3 regions of the Lawsonibacter sp. OA9 genome follow, and region 3 is predicted to be linked to each of the others. Evidence: predicted binding sites of a transcription regulator. Region 3 holds the regulator's gene; each other region holds the start of a gene.
What was found. Region 3 encodes HrcA, which represses chaperone genes, less so after heat shock. Its sites were predicted from a motif close to TGTTAGCACTCNNNNNNNNNGAGTGCTAACA; they were not measured.

Region 1: a site for HrcA is predicted at 8,358-8,388, ahead of clpB (ATP-dependent chaperone ClpB). Genes of this name have one in related genera too.
Region 2: a site for HrcA is predicted at 4,033-4,063, ahead of MCG44_RS04530 (Hsp20/alpha crystallin family protein). Genes of this name have one in related genera too.

Annotation. Positions count from the first base shown of each region.
Region 1 covers NZ_JAKNTI010000022.1:635,708-645,973, reverse strand. The annotation lists gene MCG44_RS04150 (M56 family metallopeptidase) at 1-1,875, shown strand, start outside; gene MCG44_RS04145 (acyl-CoA dehydratase activase-related protein) at 2,129-5,062, shown strand; gene MCG44_RS04140 (2-hydroxyacyl-CoA dehydratase) at 5,184-6,515, shown strand; gene MCG44_RS04135 (2-hydroxyacid dehydrogenase) at 6,579-7,568, opposite strand; gene MCG44_RS04130 (Hsp20/alpha crystallin family protein) at 7,815-8,243, shown strand; gene clpB (ATP-dependent chaperone ClpB) at 8,430-10,266, shown strand, end outside.
Region 2 covers NZ_JAKNTI010000022.1:718,385-728,650, reverse strand. The annotation lists gene MCG44_RS04550 (hypothetical protein) at 178-1,005, shown strand; gene MCG44_RS04545 (linear amide C-N hydrolase) at 1,117-2,118, shown strand; gene MCG44_RS04540 (DUF3793 family protein) at 2,163-2,729, opposite strand; gene MCG44_RS04535 (flavodoxin) at 2,855-3,286, opposite strand; gene MCG44_RS04530 (Hsp20/alpha crystallin family protein) at 4,184-4,630, shown strand; gene MCG44_RS04525 (hypothetical protein) at 4,915-5,091, opposite strand; gene MCG44_RS15100 (ATP-binding protein) at 5,354-5,500, shown strand; partial or broken gene MCG44_RS15095 (sporulation initiation factor Spo0A C-terminal domain-containing protein) at 5,570-5,809, opposite strand; gene MCG44_RS04515 (hypothetical protein) at 5,796-6,062, opposite strand; gene MCG44_RS04510 (hypothetical protein) at 6,157-6,363, shown strand; tRNA gene MCG44_RS04505 (tRNA-Ala) at 6,377-6,452, opposite strand; gene secA (preprotein translocase subunit SecA) at 6,794-9,541, shown strand; gene MCG44_RS04495 (hypothetical protein) at 9,655-9,996, opposite strand; gene MCG44_RS04490 (helix-turn-helix domain-containing protein) at 9,984-10,256, opposite strand.
Region 3 covers NZ_JAKNTI010000022.1:2,369,041-2,379,306, forward strand. The annotation lists gene MCG44_RS12710 (hypothetical protein) at 1-34, opposite strand, end outside; gene grpE (nucleotide exchange factor GrpE) at 97-708, opposite strand; gene hrcA (heat-inducible transcriptional repressor HrcA) at 730-1,797, opposite strand; gene MCG44_RS12725 (hypothetical protein) at 2,113-2,268, shown strand; gene MCG44_RS12730 (MBL fold metallo-hydrolase) at 2,304-3,146, opposite strand; gene MCG44_RS12735 (MATE family efflux transporter) at 3,160-4,548, opposite strand; gene MCG44_RS12740 (cysteine desulfurase family protein) at 4,578-5,717, opposite strand; gene MCG44_RS12745 (thiamine diphosphokinase) at 6,000-6,671, shown strand; gene smpB (SsrA-binding protein SmpB) at 6,744-7,205, shown strand; gene MCG44_RS12755 (peptidylprolyl isomerase) at 7,233-7,754, shown strand; RNA gene ssrA (transfer-messenger RNA) at 7,988-8,352, shown strand; gene MCG44_RS12765 (hypothetical protein) at 8,307-8,585, shown strand; gene MCG44_RS12770 (PAS domain-containing protein) at 9,080-9,979, opposite strand; gene MCG44_RS12775 (sporulation initiation factor Spo0A C-terminal domain-containing protein) at 10,016-10,266, opposite strand, start outside.

The sequences.
Region 1 (10,266 bases), 1.7 Mb from region 3:
CCCAGCTCCATCAGCGAGGAGGAGCGGCGGCTGGTCATCGACCGGGGTTACGGCGGGGCGGACCCGGACTGCGGCTGCACCAAAATCACCCGGCAGGAGATGGACGCCGTCCTGCTGGAACACACCGGCCTGACTTTGGAGGAGACCAATCTGGTGGGGCTGGGCGATTTCACCTACCTGCCGGAGTATGACGCCTACTACCACTTCCATGGGGACACCAATTATACAGTCCCAAGCTTTGAGAGCGGCTCCCGCCATGACAGCATTCTCTATCTCAACTATGGGGACCACGGGGCCTGCCAGTTGGTCCTTCGGGCGGTGGACGGCGGATATCAGTTTATCGCCAACCGCTCTACCCAGGTTGGAAACGTGCCCAGCTCCTATACCCGGCTGGAGAAGCCGGAGCACATCGCCGCCCTGGTGGAGCTGCTGGTCCAGGATCAGGCGTTTCTCACCGAAAACGCCCAGTATTTAGGGATCACCCCGGAGGCGCTGGCCGACGCCCTCCAGGGGAAGGGGGAGGAAGGCGTCTCCCCCGACCTGCTGGTCATCGGCACCTACAACGGCTGGGTCCCGGACCAATGGGGGCGGGGCTACGGCTATCGGCTGACGGTCTGGGGAGGCGGCAGTGTGATGTTTATGGACCTAACCTTCCCGGCGGCGCTGAATGAGCAGGTGCTGGCCTTCCACCAGCAGGACTCTTTGGAGTTGATTCAAAAGGACCTGACCCAGCGTCTGTCCGCTCTCACCCCACAGGACATCCAGTCCGTCAGCGGAGGCCGCTATGACCTCCCGGTCTCGTCCGACCAGCTGGCCGGGATGCTCAACCGAATGGCAGACCGGTATCTGGGGCCGGACGGATCCGACAGCTTTTCCTCCCACCGGCTGTGGACGCTGGACATCCTGCTGCCCGAGGACGTCACCCTGTATCTCTCCGCCGGTCTGGTCGAGGACCAGGTGGACATCGACGGGCTGCTCTTTGAAAGCCCGGAGCTGTACCAGCTCATCCGTCAGCGGTGGACTCCTCCCGCCGGCAGCATCATCCGGGAGGACCTGTCCCCGGTGGCGGAGGCGGTGGACCGGCTCCTGGCGGATGAGCTGGCCAAGTGGAACCAGGACTTTACCGACAGCGGCCTGTCCGCCCCCTACACTGGGGTAGAACTGACCCAATTCCGCCTGCTGTCCTCTTACCCCGACCTGCTGAAAGAGGGGACCGTGAAGCTGTACGCCTTCGACTACGGCTTGACCACCGGGAATTTGGAGGAAGCGGGCTGGGCTGGAGGGAATTACGCCGACGGCGACGGTCTGTTTCATCCTTACGGCCATGTGCCCCATCTGCTGACGGTGGAGGGGATCGGGCATATGGAGCGCAGTCAGATCATCCTATGGGAGTTCCCCCTAGTGGTAGGCAGCCAAGGCTATGAGGAACTGGTCACTCAGGACTATGTTCGTGACGTGGTGGTAAGCAACCTCCGGGACTTGCTGGACCCGGTGGTCCCCGCCTCAGTGACCGATCCCCAGAAGGCGGCCGAGGCCTATGGACGGGCTCTGGCCCAATACTATTCCTCCTTTGGGTCCAGCCACCCATCGGCCGTAACCTACGCCGCCCTGTATGAGGCCCGGGTCTATCAGCAGGCGGCCAGCGGACTGTGCGCCGCCATCACTCTGGCCGTGGATCCGGTGGAAGCGAACAACATATATTGGCAGTCGGGCGCCGGCCTTGATCCAGGACCAGATGGACATTGGCTGTACACCCTGGAATACTGCCTGGAACGGCAGGAGGACGGCACCTGGAGGTGTACAGACTCGGGTACCGGCGGGGTCAGGCTGGAGCGCGGAGATCCCCAGGTAATTAAGCCAGAACCGGAAAGATGACTTCCCGCTTCATCCACAAATAACTTTTGCAGAGTCCCGCCGGAGGATATCCGGCGGGACTCTTTTACATTCTTGACAAATTTTTATCTTAAATATGTCTAAAATCACGAAAAACAGGATGTTAAGTTCCTGTCTTTCCTCCTCTCTGTCCTGTTAAGAAATCGTTAATTCCGTTGTTTTTGCTCCCCAAAATCGCTATCATAATACTGAAGAAATAGAAAGATATCCAGTCTATTGTAGGTGTTTCAAAATCATGAGTCTGCGCGTAGGAATCGATATCGGCTCCACCACCGTCAAGGTAGTGGTGCTGGATGAACAAAATAAACTGCTGTTCCGCTCCTATGAGCGGCACTTCTCCAAGACCCGTGAGCGGGCACTGGAAACATTGAACTCCATCTCCGATATGCTGTCCGGCCAGCGTGTCAAGGTCACCATCACCGGCTCTGCCGGACTGGGCGTAGCCAACGCCGCGGGCATCGACTTCGTACAGGAGGTATATGCCACTGCCGCCGCGGTGAATACATACATCCCCGACACGGACGCGGTCATCGAACTGGGAGGGGAGGACGCCAAGATCATTTTCTTCGGCGGCTCCCTGGAGGAGCGGATGAACGGCTCCTGCGCCGGTGGTACCGGCGCCTTCATCGATCAGATGGCCACCCTGATGAACGTCACGGTGAACGAGCTAGATACTCTGTCCCTAAAGCATGAGAAGATCTACCCCATCGCCTCCCGCTGCGGTGTATTTGCCAAGAGCGATATCCAGCCCATCCTGAATCAGGGCGGGCGGAAGGAGGACGTGGCCGCTTCCATTTTCCAGGCAGTGGTGGACCAGACGGTGGCCGGCCTGACCCAGGGCCGGGAGCTGAAGGGCAAGATCGTGTTTCTGGGTGGGCCTCTCCACTTCCTCATGGGCCTGCGCCAGCGTTTTGTGGAGACTTTGGCCCTAGACGGTGAGCACGCCATCTTTCCCGAGGACGGCGACTGTTTCGCGGCCATGGGCGCGGCTCTGTGCGCTACCGACTATCAGCCTGTCCCCTTTGAGGAGGTGCTGAAAAAGCTGGCCGACAGCGCCGAGGCCACCACCCTGGTGGACACCATGCCTCCCCTGTTCTCCAGTCAGGAGGAGTACGACCAATTCAGTGCCCGGCACAACGCCAGCCGCCCCCCAGAGGTGGATATCCATACCTACTCCGGTCCGGCTTGGCTGGGCATCGACGCTGGCTCCACCACCACCAAGCTGGCCCTCATCACCGCCGACGGCGGCCTGCTGTATACCTATTACCACTCCAATCTGGGTAACCCCGTGGCCATAGTGCTGGAACAGCTGCGGACCATCTACGCCATGTGCGGTGACCGTATCGTGATCCGCGGCGCCGCCGTCACCGGCTATGGCGAGGACCTGATCAAAAACGCCTTCTCCTGCGACCTCGGTCTGGTGGAGACTATGGCCCACTACAAGGCCGCCGCCCACTTTGAGCCCTCCGTGGATTTCATCATCGACATCGGCGGTCAGGATATGAAGTGCTTTAAGATCCGCAACGGCGCCGTGGACTCCATCATGCTCAACGAGGCCTGCTCCTCCGGCTGTGGCTCCTTCATTGAGACCTTTGCCAAGGCTCTGGGCTACAACATAGCGGATTTCTCCAAGCTGGGACTCTTCTCCCAACATCCGGTAAATCTGGGCTCCCGGTGCACTGTGTTCATGAACTCCAGCGTCAAGCAGGCCCAGAAGGACGGGGCCAGCGTGGAAGATATCTCCGCCGGTCTGTCCACCTCCATCGTGAAAAACGCCATATATAAGGTTATCCGGGCCGCCTCCGCCGACGATCTGGGACAACACATTGTGGTCCAGGGAGGCACCTTCCTCAATGACGCGGTGCTCCGGGCCTTTGAGCAGGAGCTTGGCCGGAATGTGACCCGTCCTGTGATTTCGGGCATCATGGGCGCCTTCGGCGCCGCTTTGGCTGCCCGTGACCTGCACCTGGACAAGAGCCAGCTGCTGGGGCGAGAGGCTCTGGACCGTTTCTCCCACACCGCCAGACCCGCTACCTGCGGCCTGTGCACCAATCACTGCTCCCTCACCGTCAACTCCTTTGACGGGGGGCGGCGCTTCGTCTCCGGCAACCGGTGCTCCCGTCCTCTGGGGGAGGAGCCCAGCCATCTGCCCGACCTGATGCGCTACAAATACGACCACCTCCGCTCCCTCCATGGAACGGGGCAGGGAGATGGCTCCAGAGGGAGAATCGGTATTCCCTTCGGACTGAATATGTATGAGAACCTCCCCTTCTGGTTCGAGTTGTTCACACGACTCAATTTCCGGGTGGTCCTCTCCCCCCAGTCCAGCCGCAAGCTCTATCTCAAGGGCCAACGCACAATCCCCTCTGACACCGTGTGTTACCCCGCCAAGCTGCTCCACGGCCATGTGGAGGCGCTGGTGGAGGAGGGCGTGGACGCCATCTTCTACCCCTGTATGCCCTATAACTTTGACGAGGGTGTCAGCGACAACAACTACAACTGCCCGGTGGTAGCTTACTACCCCGAACTGCTGGCCGCCAACGTACCCGACCTGAAAAAGACCCGGTTCCTCTACCCCTACTTTGGCCTTCACCGCCCCAAGGATTTCGAGCGCAAAGCCAGCGAGTGGTTTTTCAACGAGTTTCAAATCCCTAAGCGGGAGACTGTGGCCGCCGTCAAAGCCGCCTATGCGGCCTACGATGCCTATAAGGAGGATCTAAGGGCCCGCGGCCGGGAGTATATCGCCCAGGCGCGGGCAGAGGGACGCCCCATCCTTGTGGTGGCTGGCCGCCCCTACCATATGGACCCGGAGATCAACCACGGTATCAACGATCTTATCACCTCCTACGGCTTTGTTCTGGTCACCGAGGATGCGGTGGCCTATCTGGAGGATAAGGCTCCCCGCCATGTTCTCAACCAGTGGACCTATCACGCCAGGATGTATAACGCCGCCCGGTATGTGTGCACCCAGCCGGATATGGAGCTCATCCAGCTGGTATCCTTTGGCTGCGGCATCGACGCTATCACCGGCGACGAGATGCGCTCCATCCTGGAGGACGGCGGCAAGCTGTACACCCAGTTGAAGATCGACGACATCAGCAACCTGGGCGCCGTCAAGATCCGCATTCGGAGCCTGATGGCCGCCATTGAAGCCAGAAAACAGAGTTGAGTATTTCTAGGTGTAAAGCTTGGAGATATTGTGTTCGTTGAAGGCGAACAGGTTTTGAATCACCCGGCGGAGCCGGACACTGAATCCCCGCTCTCCACTCTTTTCAGAAAGGGACTTTTTTATGGCAAAATTAGTTTATGACGAAACTGGCCGTCTGCTGTTCACCAAGGAGATGAAGGAGGAGTATACCCTCCTGATGCCCCAGATGCTCCCCGTCCACTTCGGCATGATGCAGAAGCTGCTGGAGTGTGAGGGCTACAAGGTGGATATGCTCACCACCAACCACCGGGGCATTGTGGATGAAGGCCTGAAATATGTCCATAACGACACCTGCTATCCCGCTCTGCTGGTCATCGGCCAGCTCATCGACGCGGTGAAGCACGGCGGCTATGACCCCCACAAGGTGGGCCTGCTCATCACCCAGACTGGCGGCGGCTGCCGGGCCAGCAACTATATCCACCTGCTGCGCAAGGCTCTGGAGAAAGCGGACATGGGCTATATTCCTGTGGTTTCCGTCAATCTGTCCGGCCTGGAGAAGAACCCCGGCTTTTCCTTGACCCTCCCCTTCATTCGCAAGGCGGTCTTTGCCATGATGTATGGAGACATCATCGTCAACGTGGCCAATCAGGTCCGCCCTTATGAAGTAGAGCAGGGAAAGACCGACGCCATGATCGCCCACTGGTCTCAGAAGCTGGTAGACGGCTTCCAGAGTGGGAAGGGCATGAGCCGAGGGCAGATGCGGGCTCTCTTTGACCAGATCTGCGCCGACTTCGCCTCCATCCCTGTCCAGGGTGAACCCAAGATTCGTGTGGGCGTGGTTGGGGAAATCTATGTGAAGTTCGCCCCCCTGGGCAACAACAATTTGGAGCAGTTCCTGCTCTCCGAAGGCGTGGAGCCCGTAGTCCCCGGCCTGACCGATTTCATTATTTTCAAGATTTACAACCGGGTGGCCGATGTGGATCTGTACGGCGGGAAGTGGATCAAGAAGGCCGCCTGCCGGGCCTTCATGTCCTATATCGAGGGCTGTCAGAAGGATATGATCGCCGCTCTGAAGAAGTCCGGCCGCTTCCGTGCCCCCGGCACCTTCCAGGAGCTCCACTCCCTGGTCCATGGCTATCTGGGCGACGGCAACAAGATGGGCGAGGGCTGGCTCCTCACCGCCGAGATGCTGGAGCTCATCCACTCCGGCACCAACAATATCGTGTGTACCCAGCCCTTTGGCTGCCTGCCCAACCACATCGTGGGCAAGGGTATGATCCGCAAGCTGAAGGACGAGTACCCCTACTCCAACGTGGTGGCCATCGACTACGACCCAGGCGCCACCAAGATCAACCAGGAGAACCGCATCAAGCTGATGCTGGCCAACGCCAAGGGCCTGACTCATCAGGAGTCCCCCGCGCCCAGAGCGCCCCAGCCTGAAGTGGCTCCCAAGCTGGCTCATGCCCACAGTTAAGCTTTCCCTCTCAACAAAAAAGGACCCGGTACAGTGGTGTACCGGGTCCTCTTTTCTTTTTTCTCACAGCCCATTGACGATAAAATTGGGCCGCTTCCCCTCCAGCACCAGCTGGGCCGAGGTCCACATATTGGTGTGGGCCCGGTGGAAGGAGCCGCCGGTATTGCCGCCCAGATGGGGCGAGTAGATGGCCCGGTCCGCGACCTCTGGAGGGAGGTCCACCAGGGGGTGGTCAGCGGGAGTGGGCTCCGGTTCAAAGACATCCATAGCGATGGCACCCAGTCGGCCGTCGATGAGGGCCTGCCGGACGGCCAGGCTGTCCACCAACAGGCCACGAGAGGTGTTCACTAAAATGGCTCCCGGCTTGAACTTGTCTAGCAGAGCCTTGTCCACCATATGAGTGGTCTCCGGGGTGACTGCACAATGGAGAGATACAATGTCGCACTGGGACACCAGCTCCTCCAGTGGGAGATATTCCACGTTCAGCTCTTCCTCTACCTGGGGTGGACGGCGGTGGGCGGTGTAGTAGTACATCTTGCAGCCGAAGGGAGCCAGCAGCCTGGCTGTGGCGGTACCGATGTCCCCCAGCCCTACCAAGCCCACAGTGGATAGACCCAGCTCCGGAGAGTTGGAGGCCATGACCGCCTCCTTCATCTCGCGTTGACGGCCTGCCCGAAGGGCGTTGTGGCCAGTAATACCGTGACGTAGAGCCATGAGCATGAGCATCACCGTATGCTCCGCCACTGAGGCGGCGTTGCAGCCTTTATTGTTGCACACAAAAATGTTCCTGGCCCTGGCCGCCTCCAGATCAATCCGGTTGTAGGCCACCCCCTCCGATTGGATCAGCTTCAGACCGGGCATCAGGTCCATCAGTTCTCCCGTCACGTCCACGATGGGGTCGGTGAACAGGATCTGGGCATCAGCGTTTTCCCGCGCCGCCTGTTGTGGGGACTGGTCCAGAGAACAGTAGGCCGTTTCAAAGGGCAGCTGTGCAACAAACTCCGGCATATAGGCCTCATAGCGTGCCTTCGGCCCTAAGATCAATACTTTCATGATTCATCCTCCCGGTCATTGATAAATTTTTTCCTCTGGGAAAGAATATAAATATTGTAGCACACTTTTTTGGTTGGTACAACACTCCAATATTAGCACTCAAATAATAAGAGTGCTAATATTTACAATTTATACACAAAGTGTGCAAGAACTGTTCACATTTGGACGATATACTAGGACCAAAGTTAAGTGAGGCAGGAAGGGCCGCTGAGATCGGACCCCCACCTCAGAAAGGAGTTTCTTATGATGTACAGTATGATCCCCTTTGGCCGCTATCACGGCGGTCTAGACACGATTTTTGATGACCTGGAGCGCAGCTTCTTCCCTCCCGCAAACCGCCAGCCCACCGCCTTTCGGACCGATATCCGGGATGAGGGTGACCACTTCCTTTTGGAAGCTGAACTGCCTGGCTTCCAAAAGGAGGATATCCATTTGGAGCTGAAGGAAGGCATCCTGACCATCTCTGCCCAGCACGAGGAAAAGCAGGAGAAGCGGGACGACCAGGGCCAATACCTGTGTCGGGAGCGCCGGGTCGGCTCTTTTGTCCGCTCCTTTGATGCCTCTGGCATTCAGGAGGACGCTATCCGAGCCTCCTATGAGAACGGAGTGTTGACGTTGATTCTGCCTAAGATGGCTGAGATACAGCCTCAAAGCAGAAGGATCGCCATTCAGTGACCAGAAGGAAGGGCAGGCTTCAGAGCCTGCCCTTTTTTGGGGGTGCCGGTGTATACGCCAGCCAGCGAGCGTCAAATTTTTTCTTGCAAAATATCTCAGGTTGGTGTATTTTTGTTTTAGCAAACAATTCAGTCAAGTGCTAATTTATGACAATCTTGAAACCAAAGTTAAAGGAGGTTTCTTTTCATGAATATGGATCGATTTACTCAAAAATCCCTGGCCGCCATCCAGGGGGCCAGGGACATCTCCCAGGAATACGGCAATCAGCAGATCGAGCAGCCCCACCTGTTGCTGGCCCTGGTCAGTGACAACGAGGGGTTCATTCCCCAGCTGCTCGCCGCTATGGGCATGACTGTTCCCAGCTTTGAGGCGGCAGTGAAGGGGGAGGTCCAGAAACTGCCTAAAGTGTCCGGGTCCGGCCGGGAAGCGGACAAGGTCTATGTGTCCCAGGATGTGGACAGGGCCCTCCGCGGCGCGGAGCAAGAGGCCCAGGCCATGAAGGACGAGTACATCTCAGTGGAACACATCTTCCTCGGTCTGCTGGCACAGCCTGACAGTGCCTTAAAGGAGTTATTCCGCACCTACCATGTGGACAGGGAGAAGGTGATGCAGGCTCTGGCCAGCGTCCGCGGCAACCAACGGGTGACCTCGGACAACCCGGAGGATACCTATAACGCCCTGAAGAAATACGGCACCGACTTGGTGGAGCGGGCCCGCCAGAACAAGCTGGACCCGGTCATCGGCCGGGACGATGAAATCCGGAATGTCATCCGCATCCTTTCCCGTAAGAGCAAGAACAACCCTGTGCTCATTGGCGAGCCCGGCGTGGGCAAGACCGCCATCGCTGAAGGTCTGGCTCAACGGATTGTCAAGGGAGATGTGCCCGGTTCCCTGAAGGACAAGACGATCTTCTCCCTGGACATGGGCTCCCTTGTGGCCGGGGCCAAGTACCGGGGGGAGTTCGAGGAGCGGCTGAAGGCCGTCCTCAACGAGGTCAAAAAGTCCGAGGGCCGCATCATCCTTTTCATTGATGAGCTGCACACTATTGTGGGCGCTGGCAAGACTGAGGGCAGTATGGATGCAGGCAACCTGCTCAAACCCATGCTGGCCCGTGGCGAGCTCCACTGCATCGGCGCCACCACTCTCAACGAGTACCGGCAGTATATCGAGAAAGACGCCGCCCTGGAACGTCGGTTCCAGCCCGTGATGGTCAACGAACCCACAGTAGAGGACGCTATCGCCATTCTCCGGGGACTCAAGGAGCGGTACGAGGTGTACCACGGCGTCAAGATCACGGACGGGGCTATCATTGCCGCCGCGACCCTGTCCAACCGCTATATCACCGACCGCTTCCTGCCGGACAAGGCCATCGACCTGGTGGACGAGGCCTGTGCCATGATCCGCACCGAGATGGACTCCATGCCCACTGAACTGGACGTCATCCAGCGGAAGATCATCCAGCACGAGATTGAGGAGGCCGCCCTGAAGAAGGAGACCGACAAGCTGTCCCAGGAGCATCTGGCTGAGATTCAGAGGGAACTGTCCGATATGCGGGAAGAGTTCAAGGCCAAGAAAGCCCAGTGGGACAACGAGAAGGGGGCCATCGGCAAGGTACAGAAGCTGCGGGAGGAGCTGGAGGCGGCCAACGCCGCCCTGGAGAAAGCCCAGCGGGAGTACGACCTGGAGAAAGCCGCCGAGCTGCAATATGGCCGCATTCCGGAGCTGAAGAAAGCCCTGGAGGCGGAGGAGAGCATCGCCAACGAGGGCAAGGCCCGCTCTCTCCTGCGGGACAAGGTCACCGAGGAGGAAATCGCCCGCATCATTGAACGCTGGACCGGCATCCCGGTGGCCCGGCTGATGGAGGGGGAGCGGGACAAGCTGCTCCACCTGGAGGATATCCTCCACCAGCGGGTGGTAGGACAGGACGAGGCAGTAAGGTTGGTATCCGAGGCTATCCTGCGCAGCCGGGCCGGGATCGCCGACCCCAGCAAGCCCATCGGCTCCTTCCTGTTCCTGGGCCCTA
Region 2 (10,266 bases), 1.7 Mb from region 3:
TGCGTGTGGTTCCTTTGCTCTAGGCTTTCTGAGTTAACAATCCTCCCCTCTCCAAGCGGAGACAATCAGGAGAATTTTTTCGTCCTATTTTCAGCCTATATTTTTTTCGGGAGCGCAACTTCTTCGGACCATTTCCGTCTTGATGGATAGAAACGAAACCGCAAGGAGGAGCTCCCTATGAAAAAACATCGCTATTTTCTTTTCGCCGCCTGCGCCGCACTGGCAGGCTGCGGCCTGTTCCTATGGATGTCATCCGCCGTAAACAGACCCTTTGCTCACCTAGACTCGGCGGATCTCGCCTGCGTCACCGTCCGTCTCTCCCCGCCGGACAAAACGCTTCTTATTCCCGAACCCGGCCAGCTGGTGGAATATCTGAAGGATACCGTAATTTACCAGAGGGACGATTCCTACCAGGATTACTGTGGACAGGCCGTCACCTTCTCTCTCACCATGGCTGATGGCAGCCAGACCAGCGTCATGGCCTTCAGTCCCTTCCTTGTGATCGACGGCGTGGGGTACCGGACCAAACACGAGCCATGCGAGGCCCTCAACCGCTTTGCAAATAAGCTGCTAAACGACCCAGCTGCTCCCGTGATTTTAGAAGACCCACCCGCACTGGCCGTCGTCAGCGGCGACGCATCCCTCGGCGCTCTGCTGGGCAGCTATCAATGGCAGAGGAAAGGCGACGGGGATAGCTTTGAGAACATCCTCTCAGACAGTCCCCATCCTCTGGACTGCGGGGAGCTGCTGTCTCCCCTGGACACTGGAGAGCAGACCGCTGTTCTGCGCTTTGCGGAAGCTCCGGACGAAATCTTAAACGTGCGCTGCTGGAGCGAGGCGGATCTGGGCAGCCCGGACGCCGTCGGCCAGCCCGTGGTCCTCCGCGGGAATGAGATCGAGCTGCAGCCAGGCGGCTATATCTACGAGGTCCATGCCGCCTGGGCGCCAGAGAGCGGATATGGAGGTACTGCATCCTACTCCTTTTATGTCAAATCTACCTGGTAACGCAGATGCGGGGCACCCTCTCCCACACCTACGATAAACAGGAATTTTTCAGGGAGAAACCGGCATACTATCACCTGTCGCAGAATTTCAACCGCTCTGGGAGAATGGGATATGAACTTTGGATGCAGCAGCTTTTCCTGGAAAACAAAAGATGGCCGCCACCTTTTAGGCCGGACATATGACCAGCTTGGGGATCTGAGGGCCAACCGGGTTATCTGTGTCCCCAAAGGGTCACCCTGTCTGCCTGGGCTTCAGCCAGCCGGGCGGGAGGTCACGGCACACTATGGCTATACGGGCATGGCGGTGCTGGGATATGGGGAACCCATCCTTGTAGACGGCGTCAATGAGGCCGGACTAATGGGCGCGCTGCTCCACTACCCGGAGTACGCCATTTACCCACCAAAGCCCAGGCCGGACCAGATGGCGGTACATCCAGGCCGTCTGCTGGCATATCTCTTTGGCCTCTGTTCTGGGGTGGAGGAAGTCGCCGCTCTCTTACCCACCGTCGCACTGGTAGACGATCTCTCTCTGGGCAGCCCTCTGCCGGCCCACTATATCTTCAGTGATCGAAGCGGTGAGGCTGCTGTCCTGGAGCCCGACGCCGGCGGGCTGAAGCTCCACCGCCATACTATTGGAGTATTGACCAACAGCCCTGACTATCTCTGGCACAGGACCAATCTGCGGACCTATGTGGGGACCACCAACCTACCAAAACCGCCTCATTCCATCGCAGGGCATGAGATTCGCGCCTTCGGAGAGCGGCTAGGAGGTGGTTTTGGCCTGCCTGGGGACTATACCTCCCCCTCCCGATTTGTCCGTATGGCGTTTATGAAGGAGTTTGCCGTAGAAGGAATAGACGAATTGGACGGAGTATCCCGGATGTTCCGCGCCTTTTCCCCGGTGAACATTCCAGAGGGACTGTCCAGGACGTCCCCGGATGCCGAGGAGTATCAACAGACCCTCTGTATCTCAGTCATGTGCGCCGAAAGCGGCATCTACTATTTTTCCCCCGCGCAAAACCGACGCATCTCCGCCGTCCGACTACCTCGCGGCGCCGGGGCCATTCGACAGTTCCCTCTGGGGGAGCGCCAGGATGTGAATTATAGAAATTGAAAACCGCGCCCCCACAAGGTTAATACCTCGCAGGGGCGCTCTTTTTACGCGGCGATTACCATTTTTTCAATTGGAATCCCTCGCTCATACATCCTGACATAGATGTTCACACACTGTCGGTAGCAGGCGAAACACCGTTGGATTGTATTGGGATCGCTGTATGATTTCCAGAATCCACAGCAAGTAAAATTTTGTCCCCGGTTTTCGATGAAGCCTACCACATCCCTGAGGGGATAACCTAGAAATACACCAATCTCATGGGGAAAATCCGATTGGGCCGACAGGCGCTCCGCCAGCTGGTCCAACATTTGCTCTGTCCCGCTCCCCCTGTACCCCATCCCCACCAGAAAACCGCGGCGATCCGTCGCTCCTAGGGACTGCTCTAGCTGGCTGCCGCGGTACACATACACCAAGGCGGAGCCGGCCTCTCTCCGCTCCAGCAGTACACGGACAGACAGGCCGAGGGCCTCCAGGCGCTGGTCCCAAAACCGCACCTTCTTCCGCACGTTCTCTAAGTCCTCCGCCGTAATACAGAACAGGCTGCCCGGCTTCAGGCCCGCCAGAGTAGGGGCGCACTGTCTAACTAGCATTGCTTCAAACGTCCGATCCATGGGGCGTCTCCTTTCACAGGCAACTCGATAGTAGTTTTCCCCCGAACGGGTCAGATATCCGCTCGGAGGAATCTGTAAGGGAAAGCGGGGAGGGATCTAAATAAGCAGAACAGCGGGGTCCAGTCCTACCAGGCAGCCAGCTTTCTGCCCAGCTCCCGGCACTTCTCCTGGGCACTTGCATCAGGAGTCTCGTTGGCAATCAATCCATTTTCGTCGTAGAGATTGGCGCCATGCTCGTCACACCGCTTGCACCAATCCCGCATCCACTGTCCATCACCCCAACCATAAGATCCAAACAGGGCAATTCTCTTACCGTTCAGGAAGCTTTCTATCCCAGAGAACATGGGATCAAATTCCATCTCCTCCAACACCTCAGCCCCCATAGCGGGACAGCCAAAGGCCACTACGTTGAACTCAGAGAGACGGGCGGTGGAAAAATCGGCCGGCCCCATCAGCGTCACCTCAGCTCCGGCCTCTTTTGCCCCTTCCGCAATACAGTTGGCCATGACCTCTGTGTTCCCGGTGCCGCTCCAATAGACGATTGCTAATTTGTTCATACTTATGCTCGCTCCTTTACTTGAGGCATTCAGACAATGGTTTGTTCTCCGAAGTTAGATATAACTAACCTCCGTTTAAAAAAATAAGGTCCGCCCGTTTCGTGGTTAGTTTATACTAACTTCTTCTAAAGAATAACATAGTATATCTGATCTGTCAATCCCCTTTTCTGAAAAATTTACTTCTCCCCAGAACTGTTGACGACCGCTGAAAAATGACCATATTAGCCATGCATCCTCCTCCGCTCATAGAGCGTTTCTGTTTTGAGCAGAAGTTAGTTCTTTCTAATTTGTTGCTAAATCTCTTACGCATTTTTTGAAATACAAACAAATAGGAGAGGATTTTATGGTAAAAATCATACTGGGAATCGAAGTATGGCCCGCTCTATGTATGAGGCCCATATTAATGAGGCCAACTGTAAGGCCTGCCCCATCAAAAACCATCGGAAAGGCCTGACAGATGTCATCGTCGAGGAGACCCTGAATGATGATACCCTTTGGAATGCTGTGGCGCATGCTGGGTACCGCCTGCTGTCTATGCAGAGCGAGCCATATCAAAAAAGGGGGTGTTTTCGCAAAAGTCGCCAGCCACTGTCTTCCAACTTTTTCCGAGTCTGCCCTAGGCCCTTGCCCAGCAATTCCCAATTTAAATATTTTTCTCCGGCCATATGCGGAAGCAGATCTGTCCATCCCCCTCCGGTCCCTCCATTCTCGAATATTATATGAACGAATTGTATTTCTTTTATGAATTTTAGCACTCACCTCTTGACAGTGCTAAAGTTGGGATTATAATGGGCTTGAACCTTGAGAGAGGGGGCACATGATCCCCTCCCAAAAAGTTCCTCCAGCTCTCTCCAAGGGCCGAGCAAAGTATTCGTTATTTGAATGGAGGAATGAATTATGTCTAACAACAAGTATTTGGCCGAGCGTCTGTTTGATGACTTTTGGGGGGATGGATTTCCCACCGCTCCGATGTGGACTGGTCACGACCCTCTGTATGGCAAGCACGTTAAGAATCTGATGAAGACCGACGTACGGGAAACAGAGAATTCCTATGAGTTGGACATCGATCTGCCTGGCTTCCAGAAAGAGGAAATGACTGTGGAACTTCGAGACGGCTATCTGTCCATCCGTGCCGCAAAGGGACTTGACAAGGAGGAAAAGGACAAAAAAGGCACTTATATTCGTCAGGAGCGTTATACCGGCGCATGCAGCCGCAGCTTCTACGTTGGTGATGTGGAGCCTGAGGAGGTGTCCGCTAAGTATGAAGACGGTATCCTGAAGCTGACGTTGCCCAAGAAGGAAACAAAGGAGCTCCCCCAGCACAACCGGATTGCGATTCAGTGATTCGCGCGCTTCTTAAACTTCCATTTTTCTCTTGTACCTCTCAATACAATATCTAAAAACCCTCTGCCCATTTGAAAATGGGCAGAGGGTTTTTAGATTATGAAAAAGAACACAAGGCTTTCCTCTGGCAGAATCCGCTTTTCGTCCTTTTTTCCAAAAAGGACATATGAAATGGACAATCAAACCTTAATCTGGAATGTTAAGATATATGACGGCACAGGGGGCCAGCCGATTGCCGGATGCCCCCCTCCGTTTCCGGCCACTCTCTGCCTGCCCGTTCCGCACTATTCAAAGATGGCCCGGGACAACTGCAACGGCTGTTCGCAGCGGTTGTCGATATCCATTCCATTATCAGAGAAAACTCTGCCCTGGAAATCCGGTGCGATCTCCGTGGGAACCTTGTCCAGTTGCGCCGCAGTCCCGTTATTCCGGAACAGGTTGTATGGATTGGGAAAACTCACTTCGCCACCGCCATCGCTTTCATAATTTGTAACAGGCCGGAAGATCTATTTCTTCACTGCCGATTCTCTGGCGAACCTTTTTGGAGAGAAACAGTAAAGGAACGCTCAATGCGTTCCTCAGTACGTTAAGAAAAACTGGTCTGTATGCCATTGGCGAGATTGGGCTTTGTCCCTCCGCGCAGGGATGCCGCCGGGCTGCTTTCCCAGGTGGTCTCTGACTGCTGCGAGAGGATGAGCCTCCTCATCACTTCACCTTGAGTTCATCCAGTGGAACACAGTCTTTGGGGACAACCGGCTCATCGTCTCGCTCATTGGCCGACTCATCCACTACTCCCATATCATGATCTTCTCTGGAGAGAGCTACCGCTTCATCCAGTCTACGAGCCGTCAGACGAGTGGCGCGTGGTAAGAGCAGACTGTAGGATAAGATCGCCAGTAACTGCGCATTGCAAGGCTTGTGTTCCAATATTCTGCCTGCTAATTGTTCCAGATGGGACCGGCCTTCCTCCCATATGACGTTGCCTGCTGTGCGGATGTTTCTTTCTACAGCTTTCCAATTTGTCCGATACCTCTTTGCTACATCCGGATATACCCATTTTGTTACCAGCATCAGACGGTCCGGATGTTCCGCGCACAACTGTACTGCATAGGCAGTATAGAAGAAGCCTGTATAGTTGGCGGTGACACCAAGACGGTATAGCAGTTCATAGATCTCCATGACCTTCCTCCTCTGCAATGTCTTCCTCTGGTGGGTACGGAACTTTTTTAATCACTTCCGGGCAGTCTTTCTCTATCCCGTCTACAATTTTATCAATGGTATCTGCGGTTGGATTACCTTGTTCCGTGCGATACAGATAAAGATTGGACAGTGATATGTCAAAATCTAATGCTATTTCAGTATAAGTTTTTCCTGTGATTTCCTGATATGCTTGCAGGAGTTCAGAAATATAGCGTCTGACTCTTTTCGCCACAAAAATCTCTCCTCTCGATAATTATGGCAGAAATAGACGCTATGTGACAACTTATATATCGGAATTTTTATCCTCCGGCCATCTTCTTGAAAACGTGGAATTACTACTGAAGTACAAGAAGGGGATCTTCTCTGACCTGATGTTCCCATCCCGGAGCAAGCCGGAGCAGCCCATCGATCCGGGCTATGCGCGAAAGAGGCTCCAGATCATCCTGGAGAGCGCTGGGTGCAAGGGGGCAGATTCTTCCCTGTCTGTGGTAAAATTGTGTTCAAACGAAAAATCACCGCCGATTTGGCGGTGATTTTTCTTAAAAATGGTGGACCTGATCGGATTCGAACCGACGACCCCTACAATGCGAATGTAGTGCGCTCCCAACTGCGCTACAGGCCCATACTCAAATCTGGTCTTCACTATCTGTACAATTGATAGCAGGCCCCTTCTGGAACTATAGCCTGCCAAGCTTTATGATACATCACTTATGTGGCTTTCTTATTATATCAAAATTTTTCCCGTTGTAAAGCCCCAAAATTTCTTTTCTCCTTCTTCCGCTTTCAAGGCACCCAGGCCTCACGCACAAAAAGCAGATCCGCACTATCTTCGTTTTTGTCCAGAATCACTGCCAAAGTTTACAATTTGCTCTTTTTTATCCGTGCGGAGTGTGATATACTAATTAGGATTGTAAATCAATTCTCAGAGCATATCATACACAGAACCGAGAGGTGTTTATCCATATGAGCCTGTTTACCAAACTATTCGGCACTTCCTCCCAGCGGGAATTGAAGTCGATCTATCCCATCGCTGACAAGGTTGACGCCCTGGAGGACGAGTACAAAGCCCTCACCGACGCCCAGCTCCAGGCCAAGACCCCGGAGTTGAAGCAGCGGCTGGCCAACGGGGAAACCCTGGACGATATTCTGCCTGAGGCTTTTGCTGCCTGCCGTGAGGCTGCTTGGCGTGTTCTTGGGATGCGTCCCTACCGGGTCCAGGTAGTAGGCGGCATCGTCCTGCACCAGGGCCGTATCGCTGAGATGAAAACCGGTGAAGGCAAGACCTTGGTGGCCACCCTGCCCGCCTATTTGAACGCCCTGGCCGGAAAGGGCGTCCATGTGGTTACGGTCAATGACTATCTGGCCAAGCGTGACTCCGAATGGATGGGCAAGGTCTTCCGTTTCATGGGCCTTACCGTCGGCTTGGTCATCCACGGGGTCATGGGTGAGGAAAAAAAGGCCGCTTACCGGGCTGACATCACCTATGGCACCAACAACGAGTTCGGCTTTGACTACCTGCGGGACAACATGGCCATCTATTCCCAGGAGCTGGTCCAGCGGGGCCACGCCTTTGCTATCGTGGACGAGGTGGACTCCATCCTCATCGATGAGGCCCGCACCCCCCTAATCATCTCCGGCCAGGGAGAGAAGTCCACCCAGCTCTACACTGTGGTGGACCAGTTTGTCTCCCGGCTAAAATGCCAGCGCATCGCGAAGGTGGATGAAAAAGAGGAAGAGGACGCGGATATCGACGCGGACTATATCGTGGATGAAAAGGCCCGGACCGCCACCCTCACCGCTCCCGGCATCAAAAAGGCGGAGGCCTTCTTCAACATTGAAAACCTGGCTGATCCGGAGAACACCACCCTGTCCCATCACATCAACCAGGCTATCAAGGCCCGGGGCGTGATGAAGAAGGACATCGACTATGTGGTCAAGGATGGCCAGGTCATCATTGTGGACGAGTTCACCGGCCGTCTGATGTTTGGGCGCCGCTACAATGAGGGGCTCCACCAGGCCATCGAGGCCAAGGAGCACGTGGAGGTGGCCAACGAGTCCAAGACTCTGGCTACTATCACCTTCCAAAATTATTTTCGACTGTATGATAAGCTGTCCGGCATGACGGGCACCGCCATGACTGAGCAGGAGGAGTTCGGCACAATCTACGAGCTGGACATCGTGGAGATCCCCACCAACAAGCCTCTGGCCCGTATTGACGACCCCGATGTGGTATATAAAAACGAGGCGGGCAAGCTGAGAGCCATCGTGGCTCAAATCGAGGCCTGCCACGCCAAGGGCCAGCCAGTGCTGGTAGGCACTATCTCTATCGAGAAATCGGAAGAGCTGTCTGAGATCCTCAAGCGTAAGGGCATTAAACACAATGTGCTCAACGCCAAGAACCATGAGAAGGAAGCGGAGATCGTCGCCCAGGCTGGCAAATTTGGCGCTGTCACCGTAGCTACCAATATGGCTGGCCGCGGCACTGACATCATGCTGGGCGGCAATGCCGAGTTTTTGGCTAAGGCTGATCTGCGTAGGGCTGGCATGACCGATGAGCTCATCGCTGAAGCCACCGGCTTTGCTGAGACAGACAATCAGGATATTTTGGACGCCCGCAAGCAGTTCTCCCAGGCGGAGGCCAAGTACAAAGAGGAGATCCGGGATGAGGCGGACAAGGTCCGTCAGGCGGGCGGCCTGTTCATCCTCGGTACCGAGCGCCACGAGTCCCGGCGCATTGACAACCAGCTTCGTGGCCGCGCTGGTCGTCAGGGTGACCCCGGCGAGACCCGCTTCTTCCTGTCCCTGGAGGATGACATCATGCGCCTGTTCGGCTCTGAGCGGGTGATGAACATGATGGAGAAGCTGGGCGTGGACGAGGATACCCCCATCGACGCCAAAATGCTGTCCGGCGCCATCGAAAACGCTCAAAAGCAGGTGGAATCCCGGAATTTTCAGACTCGTAAAAACGTTCTGCAATATGACGACGTGATGAACACCCAGCGTGAGGTCATCTACAAACAGCGCCGTCAGGTCCTGGACGGTGAGGACCTACAGAATTCCATTCAGAACATGCTCCACTCTATGGTAGAAGGGGCTATCCAAGGCCATATGGGAGAACAGCGCCACATGACTGCCCAGGACTTCCACGAGGCCACTGCCCCCTTCCGCACCATGTTCCCTCTACCCCAGCTGTCTGACCAGGATCTGGAACAGTATGACGCCCAGGGGCTGGTAGAGTTGGTATCCAACACCGCCCGTGAGTTTTACGCCCAAAAGGAGCAGGAATTTGGCTCCCCTATTATGCGGGAGTTGGAGCGGGTCATTATGCTCCGGGTGGTGGACGAGCACTGGATGGACCACATCGACGCCATGACCGAACTGCGCCAGGGCATCGGACTGCGGTCCTACGCCCAGACTGATCCCGTGGTGGCCTATAAGAAGGAAGGCTACGAAATGTTCGAGGCCATGGTGGCCGCTATCCAGGAGGAAACGCTCCGCCGCCTGTTCCTGGTCCGCCTGCGCAAGAACGAAGAAGTCAAGCGGGAGCGGGTGGCCAAAGTCACCAGCGAGAGCGGGGCCGACGACGGCACCGTCCAGAAGCGCCCGGTGAAAAAGGTCATCAAGATCGGCCGCAACGACCCCTGCCCCTGCGGATCTGGGTTGAAATGGAAGAAGTGCACCTGTAAGGAGTATCACCCCGATCAGCAGTAAGTCATTGGTATTTGGTCTGAAAGGAAAACAGCATAAGCAGCATTACCCAGAGCGGCTATCTCAAAAAAGCAAAAACGAGGCCCGGAACCGACGGTTCCGGGCCTCGTTTTTGCTTATTCTTTCCTCTCATCTACTCCCTGTTTTCTAATCCACGCCGTAGCGGCAGACAGCAGGGACAGCATGAGCAGGTTTGGCGGGATAAAAAGATTGACTGCTGGATTTGACAACCCATACCCCACCAGAAAAAAGGCCAACAGTCCGGTGTACATCCCCCATGTCCCCCAGAAGCAGGCCAGAACAGGGTGCTTTTTACACCAGAGCGTCAGCCAGCCCCACACCCAGAAGGGCACACTGTATACCAATGCGTCGTCCAGCCCCCATCCCTTGAGGAAAAAAACCAGCATAAAACAGAGCAGTCCAAATACGATTAAAATCAGCCCGATTATGGTCCGCACATCTCGGCGACTGTTTTCCCCCGCTGGATGACGACGGTGGGCTGGGATAGGTCTGCCGTCGGTTCCGCACCCCGGACAAGTTGGTCCAGGGAGGTTTCGAACAGTTCGCACATCTTGACCAGCTTATCCAGGTCAGGTACACTGGCGTCTGTTTCCCACTTGGACACACTCTGTCTTGAAACCCCCAGGGCGTCGGCCAGGTCGGTCTGGGACAGGTGGTGGGCGGTGCGCTGGGCACAGATGCGCTCCCCCAACGTCATATGACATCAA
Region 3 (10,266 bases):
TACAGCACTGCTTGCAGGGCTGATTTCTTTTCACTGTTTTCCTCCTTTAATCCCATCGGCTTTTGAAAATAAGCCGCGCACCTCGGTTCCGTTCCCCTAATTGGCCACCTGCACCATGGCGAAGCGGATGACCTTCTCGCCGCACTGGAAGCCGGCCTGGAACACGGCGGCCACTACGTTCTCGCCCAAGCTCTCATCCTCCACGTGCATAACGGCGTTATGGAGATTCGGATCAAAGGGCTGGCCCAGGGCAGGAATCTCAGTGATGCCCAGCTTGGAAAGGATCTCCTTCAGCTGGTTCATCGTCATCTCCACCCCTTTTTTGTAGGCTTCGTCGGCGGTGTCCTGCTTCAAGGCCCGCTCCAGGTTATCATAGACGGGAAGAAACGCGGCGGCGGTATCCGCCTTGGCGTCGTTCCAGATGGACTCCTTCTCCTTGGCGGTCCGCTTTCGGTAGTTGTCGTACTCCGCGGCCAGGCGGAGAAAGCGGTCGTCGAGGGGTGCGGTCCCCTCTCCGGAGGGCTCCTCCTTGGGTGCCTCCCCTGATTTCTGGTCCTCCTGGGCGGCCTCGCCGGCCTCCTGGGCCCCCCCTTTCTCCTCCTGTTCCGTGCGAACAGCCTCTTCCTCAGGCTCCACAGCCTCTTCCTTCCGAATATCCTCCTGACACTGCTCAGGCTGGGCCTGCTTCTTTTTATTTTTATCGCTCACGATGCGGCGCTCCTTTCCTGCTTATGGCTCCTGTGTATCTGTTTTCTCTGCCGGGGGTAACTCTCCCTTGCCGAACATCCGGGTCAGGCTGTCGGCAAAATAGGACAGGCGGGCGGTGACCTTGGCGTAGTCCATCCGGGTGGGTCCAACCACTCCGATGACGCCCTTCATATTTTCTCCAATGTCGTAGCTGGCCATGACCACACTGGTGTCCTTCAGCGCGTCACTGACATTTTCCGGCCCGATCAGGATGTTCATGTTCTGGCCGCCGGTCATTGTCACAGGCAGCCGGGCCACATCCTTCTCCTCGGCCAGATAGTTCATCAGAGGTTTAGCCTTGTCCAGGCTTCGGTATTCCGGGTGTTCCAGCAAGTGAGTGATTCCGGTAGTTCGGACCTTTTGGCTGCTCTGTTCCGACAGGATCTCCACCGCGAAGTCCACCACCAGGGCAATCAGCTCAAAGGCGCCTGGAGCGGTGCGGGTCTCCATCTTGTCCAAGGTCTGTTCCATCTCCTCCTGGGTCAGTCCCACGAAGGAACTGTTCAGAACCGCGGAGAGCAGTTGGAGCTGGGTGTCAGAAACCTCCTCAGGGATATGGATGAGTTTATTTTTAACGATGGAGTTGTCCGTCATGACCACGGCAATAAAGGCGTTTTCTTCCACTTTCAGCAGGTCATAGCGTTTGACGGTGATCCGCTCCGCGGGGGCGGCCATGGTAAATACAGGATAGTCGCTGAACTGGGATAGGACCTTTCCCGCCCGGTCGATCACTCGATCCAGCTCCTCCATCTTCAGGTTCAGCGCCTCGTTGATACGCTGAGTCTCCTGCATGGTCAGCTGCTGATGACCCATCAACTCATTGACATACAGCCGGTAGCCCGCGGCGGAGGGTACCCGTCCGGCGGAGGTATGGGGCTGCTCCAAAAGGCCCATATCAGTCAAATCAGCCATCTCGTTCCGGATGGTGGCACTGGACACATCCAGTCCGGCCCGCTCCGCTACCATTTTCGACCCCACAGGCTCGGCGGTGGCGATATAGGTTTCAATGATGGCCCGAAGAATCCGTCTTTTTCTATCCGTCAGCTCCATGTTTCCCCCCCCTGTTCCTTTTATCTCGGCATGCGCTTCCGGCCGTTCCGGCTCAAGACAGCTCCGCTCCGCGGACCCTTCGTCTTATATCCTCATGCCGGCCTGCTTGCGCTTTGATCATTTCGTTAGCACTCAATACTCCTGAGTGCTAAAGATAATGTACCACCGGGGGGCAGAATTGTCAATAGGCACTTTATGAATTTGTTGTAAACAAATGAATCCCGCCAATTTTTTGCATCTTCTATCTTTTGCTGCTAAGAGCTCCGGCTCTTGACAAATGTTTCTAATGTATTACACTAGATATGAGGTGATTTTATGGGAATCGAAAAAAAGAATTACAGCTTTCGTTTTCATGAGGACATGGTAGAACGCCTCCGCGCCCAGGCCCAGCTGGAGAACCGCTCGCTCTCCAACCTGGTGGAAACGATTCTGCTCCAATATCTCTCCACCTTAGAGGAGAAAACAACATGACCGTCTGTCCATAGACAGGCGGTCATGTTTCTTTTTTATAGGGTAAACACCTGGCCGGTATACAGTCCCTGACAGCCGGGACCGAAGTATTCCGTCAGCCGCTCCAGGGCTGGCTGTCCGGTGCAGTGGCCGGTCAGGATTCGCTCCACCCCCAGGGCCTTCAGCGCGTCAGCCACCGACTGTACATACTCCGGCGAGCAGTTCATGCCAGTCCCCCCCTTGGCATACATATGCAGTCCGCCCACCACGGCGTGCACCCGCTTTCCGGGCAGCTGGTCCAACACGCCCCGCACGATGTTGACGATGCCCCCATGGCTGCAGGAGTTGAAGACCACCAGTCCCCGCTCCCCCTCCAGCACCAGGGACTGCTCGTGGCTGAAATCGTCCGGGAAAAAGTCATCCTCCCCTCGCTTGCAGACCAGGTTAGACGCCTTTCCCATAAAGGCCGGGTCCTTTGGACCGTCGGGCAGCAGCCACCCGCCCTCCAGCAGCTCCATAGGTCCCGGTACTGGGACAAGCCGCTCTCTGGCCCCCTCCCAGATATCCCGGTGGACACCAATAAATTTGGGTCCCTCCTCTGTCATGGAGAAGTAGGGCCCTCCGGCCTGGGGGCGGACATAGACCTTGGCTCTCTGGTTGAGCTGGAAGAACCGGCGCAGGCCGTCGGCGTGGTCATAGTGGCCGTGGGACAGCACCCCCAGGTCCACATCCGCCAGGTCCACCCCAAGCTTCTGGGCGTTGTCGGCAAACCGTCCTGAGGCGCCCCCATCCAGCAGCAGCCTCTTCCCCCGATATTCGATATACAGGGACAGGCCGTGCTCCGGCACCAGACCGCATCCCTCCTGGGCAGTATTTTCCATTAATACGGCAACTTTCATGTCCTGTTCCTCCTTATTCCAGTGCTCCAGAGCGGGTCAAGTCTCGAATCCACTTGCCGCTCCTTAATCTCCACACTCCCCCGACGCACTTACAAAACTGCTCTACCCCCAGGGATAGGTAGACCCAAAAGATCCCCGTCTTCAACACCAGCCCACATATAGCGGCCATAGGCACTGCCACCAGCCAGAGCGGGAGAATGTCAATGAGCGTAGTGGCCCGCACATCTCCCCCTCCCCGGAGGACTCCCACAATATTCACGCTGTTAAAATCCTTCAGCGGCATGATGACCGCCTGGAGAGTAATCATCATAGTGGCCGCGGCCGCCGCTCCTGCCGAGAGCTTAAACAGCGGGAACACATAGGTAGGCGCCAGGAAAACCAGTACCAGCCACAGGGCCAATCCCAGCGCCGCGCCTCCTACGGCGGCCAAGGTGTTCAGGGCGAGTCCCACTCCATATACCCTGTCCTTATGTCCGGCACCGATCTCCCGGCCAATGATAATCGCCGCGGTAGAGGCAAGTCCCATGGAAACTACCTTACATATTTTCTCTACATTTCCTGCTAGTGTATAGGCGGCCAGTATCTCCGTGCTGCCCGCCATATGTCCCATGACTGTGGGATACATAGAGGTACCTAGCCCCCACAGGGTTTCATTCAGCACCACTGGCCCACTGCACATCAGAAATTGACGGGCCAGCCGCTTTCCTGGCCGCAGGACCAGTCTCCACCGCACCCGGAAGATCCGATTCCTAGCCATGTGACAGGCCACGATGACAACCTCTAAAACGCGTGCGATGAGGGTGGCCAGAGCCGCCCCTTGAACTCCCAGTGCGGGCGCTCCCAGATTTCCGAAAATAAATACCCAGTTCAAAAAGGTATTCACTGCCATAGAGGTAGCCAGAATGTACATTCCCAGTTGGGGATGCTCCATACTGCGGAAGGCTGCAATATAAGTCATTGAAAAGGCGTTGAATACATAGGACAGCCCCGCCAGCCGGCCATATTGGGCGGCCAGCTCCACCACCGCCCGGTCGTTGCCAAAGAGGCTGAGAAATTCTACCGGACAGATCAGCAGAATCACCGAGCACAGAGACGATACTGCCATCACCAGCCACAGGGCCATCCCATAGATCCGATTGATAGACTCCATGTCCTGTTTGCCCCAGTATTGGCTCAACAGGACCGTGGAGCCGCTCTGCACTCCAAAAATAAAAAGCTGCACTACAAACAGTGGAATATTGGCTAGGGTAACCGCCGCCATCGGCTCCTCCCCCAGCAGCCCCACCATAAAGGTGTCCGCCATGCTCAGGGTGCTGGTGATCATATCCTGGAGGATGATAGGCGCGGCCAGAGCAGCGACCTCCTTATAAAAATTCGGTCCTCTCCGCATATAGGCAAACATGGAAACGCTCCTTTTTCGTTGTTTCTCATTCAGGACAGGGATGGGAACAGCTTCTCCGATGCCCCTTTCAATCCCTCAATTAAGGCGTCTACGTCCTCCTGCTTGGTATCGTAGGAAAAGCTGATCCGCAGCACCCCGTCCCGTTCCCTCTTGGGCAGTTTCAGGGCGGCAAAGACGTGGCTGGGTTTCCCCTTGTGGCAGGCGGAGCCGGAGGAGATATATACCCCCCGGTCGCTCAGGAAGCGGACCACCACCTCGCTCTTATAACCCACCAGGGAGATGGCTAGGATGTGGGGAGCGCCCCCCTGGGCCAGCAGCTTCGCCTTCGGCACTTCCTCCGCCAGCCGCCGAACGGTTTCTTCCTTCAGCCGGGCCATATGGGCCATGTCCTCCTCCAGAGTCTGCCGCCCCAGCCGGGCGGCGGCGGCGAACGCCGCGATCTGAGCTGTGGCCTCAGTACCCGACCGAAGGCCCTCCTCCTGCCCCCCGCCCCAGATCAGGGGAGGCAGCTTCAGCCCCTTTCGAACATAGAGCGCCCCCACCCCTTTAGGGGCGTGGATCTTGTGTCCGCTGACTGTCAGCAGGTCTACACCCAGTTTTTTGGGGGAAAAAGGTATTTTCAAAAATCCCTGCACCGCGTCACAGTGGAGCAGAGCCGGGCAGCCAGTCCTCCGAATGACTTGGGCAACCTCCCCCACAGGCAGGATGGCGCCTAGTTCATTGTTAACCAGCATCATGGAGACCAGCGCCGTGTCCGGCCGCATCGCCTCCTCCACCTGGGCGGCAGTGATGTTACCCTGGCGGTCCGGCTCCAGATATGTCACCTCATAGCCCCGGCGCTCCAATTCCCGGCAGGGCTCCAGCACAGCGGCGTGCTCGATGGCGGTGGTGATAATGTGCTTTCCTCGGCGGCGATTGACCTCCAGGGCAGACTGGATGGCCCAGTTGTCCCCCTCCGTGCCACAGGAGGTAAAAAACAGCTCCTCCGGCAGGCAGCCCAGGGCCTGAGCCACATTTCCCCGCCACTCCTTCATCCGGGCGGCCGCCTTGGTCCCCAGTTCATACCGGGACGAGGGGTTGCCCCAGCCCTGGGTCATCGCCTCTACCGCCGCCTGTACAGCCTCCGGCCGCACCGGCGTGGTGGCCGCATTATCCAAATAATGTATCATCCTGATCCACCCCAGTCTGTATCTGTTCAAAGTATCCTTCATTCTACCGTCTGCCTGGAGGAAAGTCAAGGCGGCGCAGACCGGCTCTGACCAGTGGGCTGCCGGACTTTCTCTCTATATCGGTCCTATCCGCACAACTTCCCTGGATACACTTATTTTTTCTTCTCCAGGAATATACTCTCCACAAGGAGACCTCTTTGTGGTATAATGAGAAAAAATCGCTCAAGAGTTCTCCCGGTCTTTTCCGGGCCTCTTATGCTCTCTGAAAAAGAAGGTTTTATCATGACCAATAACCAACGCATCTGTTATGTGGTGGGGGCCATGTCCCTGTCCCCCTCTCTGCGCCCCTACCCCGCTCCGGGGGACTACGTCATCGCCGCCGACCGTGGCTATGACTCCCTGATGGCCTACGGCGTCACGCCTGACCTTGTGGTGGGCGACTTTGATTCCCTGGGTCGCACCCCCTCCCATCCCAATGTGATCCAGCTCCCAGCGGAGAAGGATGATACTGACATGGTCTACGCTCTTCGTAAGGGTCTGGAGCTGGGCTACCGGCGATTCGTTCTGCTGGGCGGCGTGGGTGGCCGGCTGGAGCACACCCTTGGCAACCTCCAGCTGCTGGACTGGCTGACTACCCAGGGGGCCCACGGATTCCTGGCAGGCGAAAAAACAGCGGCCACCGCCCTCCGGAACAGTTCCCTCACCTTCCCCGCCTCCATGTCTGGCTATCTATCTGTGTTCTGCAACAGCGGCACAGCGGAAGGGGTCACCCTCACTGGGCTCAAATTTCCACTGGACCAGTATCAAATGGAGGGCAGTTTCCCCATTGGGGTCAGCAATGAGTTTCTGGGCACAGAGGCCACGGTGTCTGTAAGGCATGGTTCTCTCCTGCTGCTGTGGGAGGAATCGGGGAATTTTTACTCCCAGCTGCCCAAACTGTGGCCCAATCCTTGACTTTTTCCTTGCCTTTTGGGCTATCCTATGGTATAGTTGTTCCCTGATCTTGAGGGAGAGGAGGTGTCCCCAGTGGGCGAAGCGGTCAAGGTCGTCGCCAAAAACAGCAAGGCCTACCACGACTACTTTGTGGAAGAGAAATTTGAGGCCGGCATTGAACTGGCGGGCACCGAGGTCAAGTCTATCCGGCTGGGCAATGTGAATCTGAAGGATTCCTTCTGCATCATCAAGGAGGGGCAGCTGTCTGTCCTGGGTATGCACATCAGTCCATATGAAAAGGGCAACATTTTTAATAAGGACCCCCGCCGGCCCCGCCGGCTGCTTATGCACCGGCGGGAGATCCTGCGGCTCTCCGGCCGGATCCAGCAGGACGGCTACTCCCTCATCCCCCTGTCCGTCTATTTCAAGGGCCCACGGGTCAAACTGGAGCTGGGGCTTGCCAAGGGCAAGAAGCTCTATGACAAGCGGGAGTCCTCCGCCAAGCGGGACGCCAAGCGGGAAATAGACCGGGCGATGAAGACAAGGAACCGGTGACCGGTACTATCAGAAAGGATGACAGATATGGCACAAAATCCCATTGTCACCATTGAAATGGAAGACGGCGGCGTCATGAAGGCGGAGCTCTATCCTGAGGTGGCCCCCAACAGCGTCAACAATTTCATCAGCCTGGTCCGCAAGGGCTTTTACAACGGGCTGATCTTCCACCGCTGTATCCCCGGATTCATGATCCAGGGCGGCTGCCCCCAAGGCACTGGTATGGGCGGTCCCGGCTACTCCATCAAGGGCGAGTTCAGCCAGAACGGTGTAAAGAACGACTTGGCCCACGACCGGGGTGTGCTGTCCATGGCTCGGGCCATGGCCCCCGACTCCGCCGGCAGTCAGTTTTTCATTATGGTCGAGAAGGCTCCCCACCTGGACGGCAGCTATGCCGCCTTTGGCAAGGTCTTTGAGGGCATGGAGGTGGCTGACGCCATCGTAAACAGCAAGACAGATTGGAATGACCGGCCCCGTCAGGACCAGAGGATGAAGTCGGTTACCGTTGACACCTTTGGTGTGGAGTACCCTGAACCGGAGAAAGTATAATATAGTCCTTGAGTAAGCGCATCCGTACCGGCGCGCCAGCCGTGCCGGTACGGTCTGATTTCACTGAATCCCTCAAGCAAACCACACTGCATACGTTTTCTTTTTCTGGCGGCAAAGTTGCTGTCCAAAATGGAACCCAGTGCAGCGGATCCGTTTTGGAGAGGAGGAATAAGGGAGCGAGCGAAGTTTTCGCCATTATGGGAAGCGGAGTTGGCTGGACTTTGCGACGACGAGGGGGCGTACCGGTTTCGACGGGGACGCTGCAGTGGGAATAGCGGGCGGTGGCGCCTGGCCACCTTAAAACGGGCATTCTTTATAAATTAAAGAACGACAACTACGCTTACGCTGCCTAATTAAAGGCAGCCGTCTGACCGGGAAGGGCCACGAGCCCGGATCAGGCGTCGCTTAGTGGCGGACGTGAGCCGGCAAAGCTTTGAGCCGGCCATGCATCATGAAGCTCACCTGACCTTCAGGCGTGACGGCTTGCCTGAAGCGAAGGGAACGGGGAGAGCAAGACTCCTGTAATAACCGTCTGCGCCCGGAGAAGTTCCCATGAATGTGTTTTCGGACGGGAGTTCAACTCTCCCCGCCTCCACCAAAAGAAAATGCGACTTGTTTCGACAAGTCGCATTTTCTTTTGGGTTTCGCTCCCGTTGGTCGCTCCACCCTTCGGTGATTGAAATGCTCGGGCGAAGTGAATTCGCCCTGCGCCAAGGTTTTGCCTGTGGCAAAACGCTTGTACGGCGCAAAGGCGCCGCCGGCCAGAAGGCCGGTTGGATGCTTCTCAAGAAAAATTGCAAATTTGAATCCAAGAGAGTTCGACCGACCTGAGAGGATTTGGATTGTTACCCCTTGCCAAAAAGAAAGACATCTGCTGAAAGCAGATGTCTTTCTTTTTGGGTTTTGGCCGCCTAAGTCGGCCGAAACCCTCCGGAATTTTAATGCTAGCGGTCGGCAGAGCTGCCCCTGCGCAATTCTCGGCCGCAGGCCGGGAATTTACGCGCCGCTCGGCGCACGGCCCAGAAGGGCCCGATAGGCGGTGTATTTCTTCTAACAGTCCCAAGGCTAAAAATATCGATTTTAACCGCTCTTTGCAGAACGAAACGGGACTGGTTGAAACAAGTCGCAATTCGTTCTAGGCAGCGTTCTTCAATATGCCGCTCATGAATCTCTCCTCAGCCTAACATGTTGTCCGGCTTTTCAATATGGCTGCTGTGTCACTACTGCTGTTTTTTCCAGATATTTTGTTCGCCGATTTTGCAGCCCAACGCTCTACCTTTCTCCGATGGTGGCAAACATATGCTTAGGCTGGACAGAGTTCCACTTTAATTGGAGGAATCATGATCCCTGGCACACAGCGCGCGCTGCCGCCGACTTTTACAACACAGACGTTCCTCCATGAACTTCTGATGAGAAATGTCAATAACCATACCTGTGAGAAGCATATTCCCCTGTTGCTCAGACAATGAGCCGTTCATCAGCAGCCACACGACCTCTCCATCAGGACGGACGACACGGTATTCTAAGCTAACCGTTTGCTCCTTCTGTTCCACGGCTTTGTGCAGCCGCCGCTCAATAAAAGGAATATCCGCTGGATGGACCAAATGGATCGTCCCGTTATTTAGTCGATTGCGTAGACTCTCCCTCGTGATGCCATGTAGCGCATAGTAGTGATCGTTAGCATAAATCAGGGTAAAATCCCGGTCCATTCTGGCGCGGAAAATTCCGCCCATAGGACACTGAACGATGGATTCCAACTCAGCCTGCGCCTCCACTTGGCCAGTGATATCTAAGCATAGGCTGACCAGCACTGACTCCCCATTCGGCAGAACCGTCTGTACCCCTGTCTCTTTCACCCAGATATAGCCTTTATCTCTGCATAGCATTCTATAAGTTGTTGTGTAACTGTTTCCACTCATAAGGGCCTGTGCAATTTCACTCCGCAAGCTCTCCCGATCCTCGGCCCGAACGCAGTTGATCACAGCACCTTTAATTGCGGTGGCAAAGTCCGTCTGGTTTGGGTAATCCAGAAAAGACAGCATCCGGTCATCTATGTAATAGAGGGGAAAATCCGGAGTATTATAGGTAATCATAATACCGCCAAACATACATTCACTTAACAAGTTCAGCATTGCTTTTTCTACACAACGCTCCAGTTCCCTATGCGCACCATGCTTATGGGCGGAAAAACGCCAAGAGGCTGGCATTTTTAAATCACTTTTCATTCTCACATATCTCTCTCCTAATTTCGAGATCGAGTATCATTGACCTTGCATCGCTATATTTTCAGCTCCGATGTTTGAGACAGCCTGTTGAATTTTGAAGGTCAGAGCATTCATCTCGTCTAAAATCTCGTTGTATATCTGCGCGCGGCATACTGACATGGCATCACATGAACTGTCTCCCATTGGATGTGTCTCTTGTCTCCAACGAAGGAATAAGACTTTCAGTTCATTGGAATTTCTAGTGTTGATAGGGTCCAGATACTGCTCCACCGACTCCAGATCCCCGC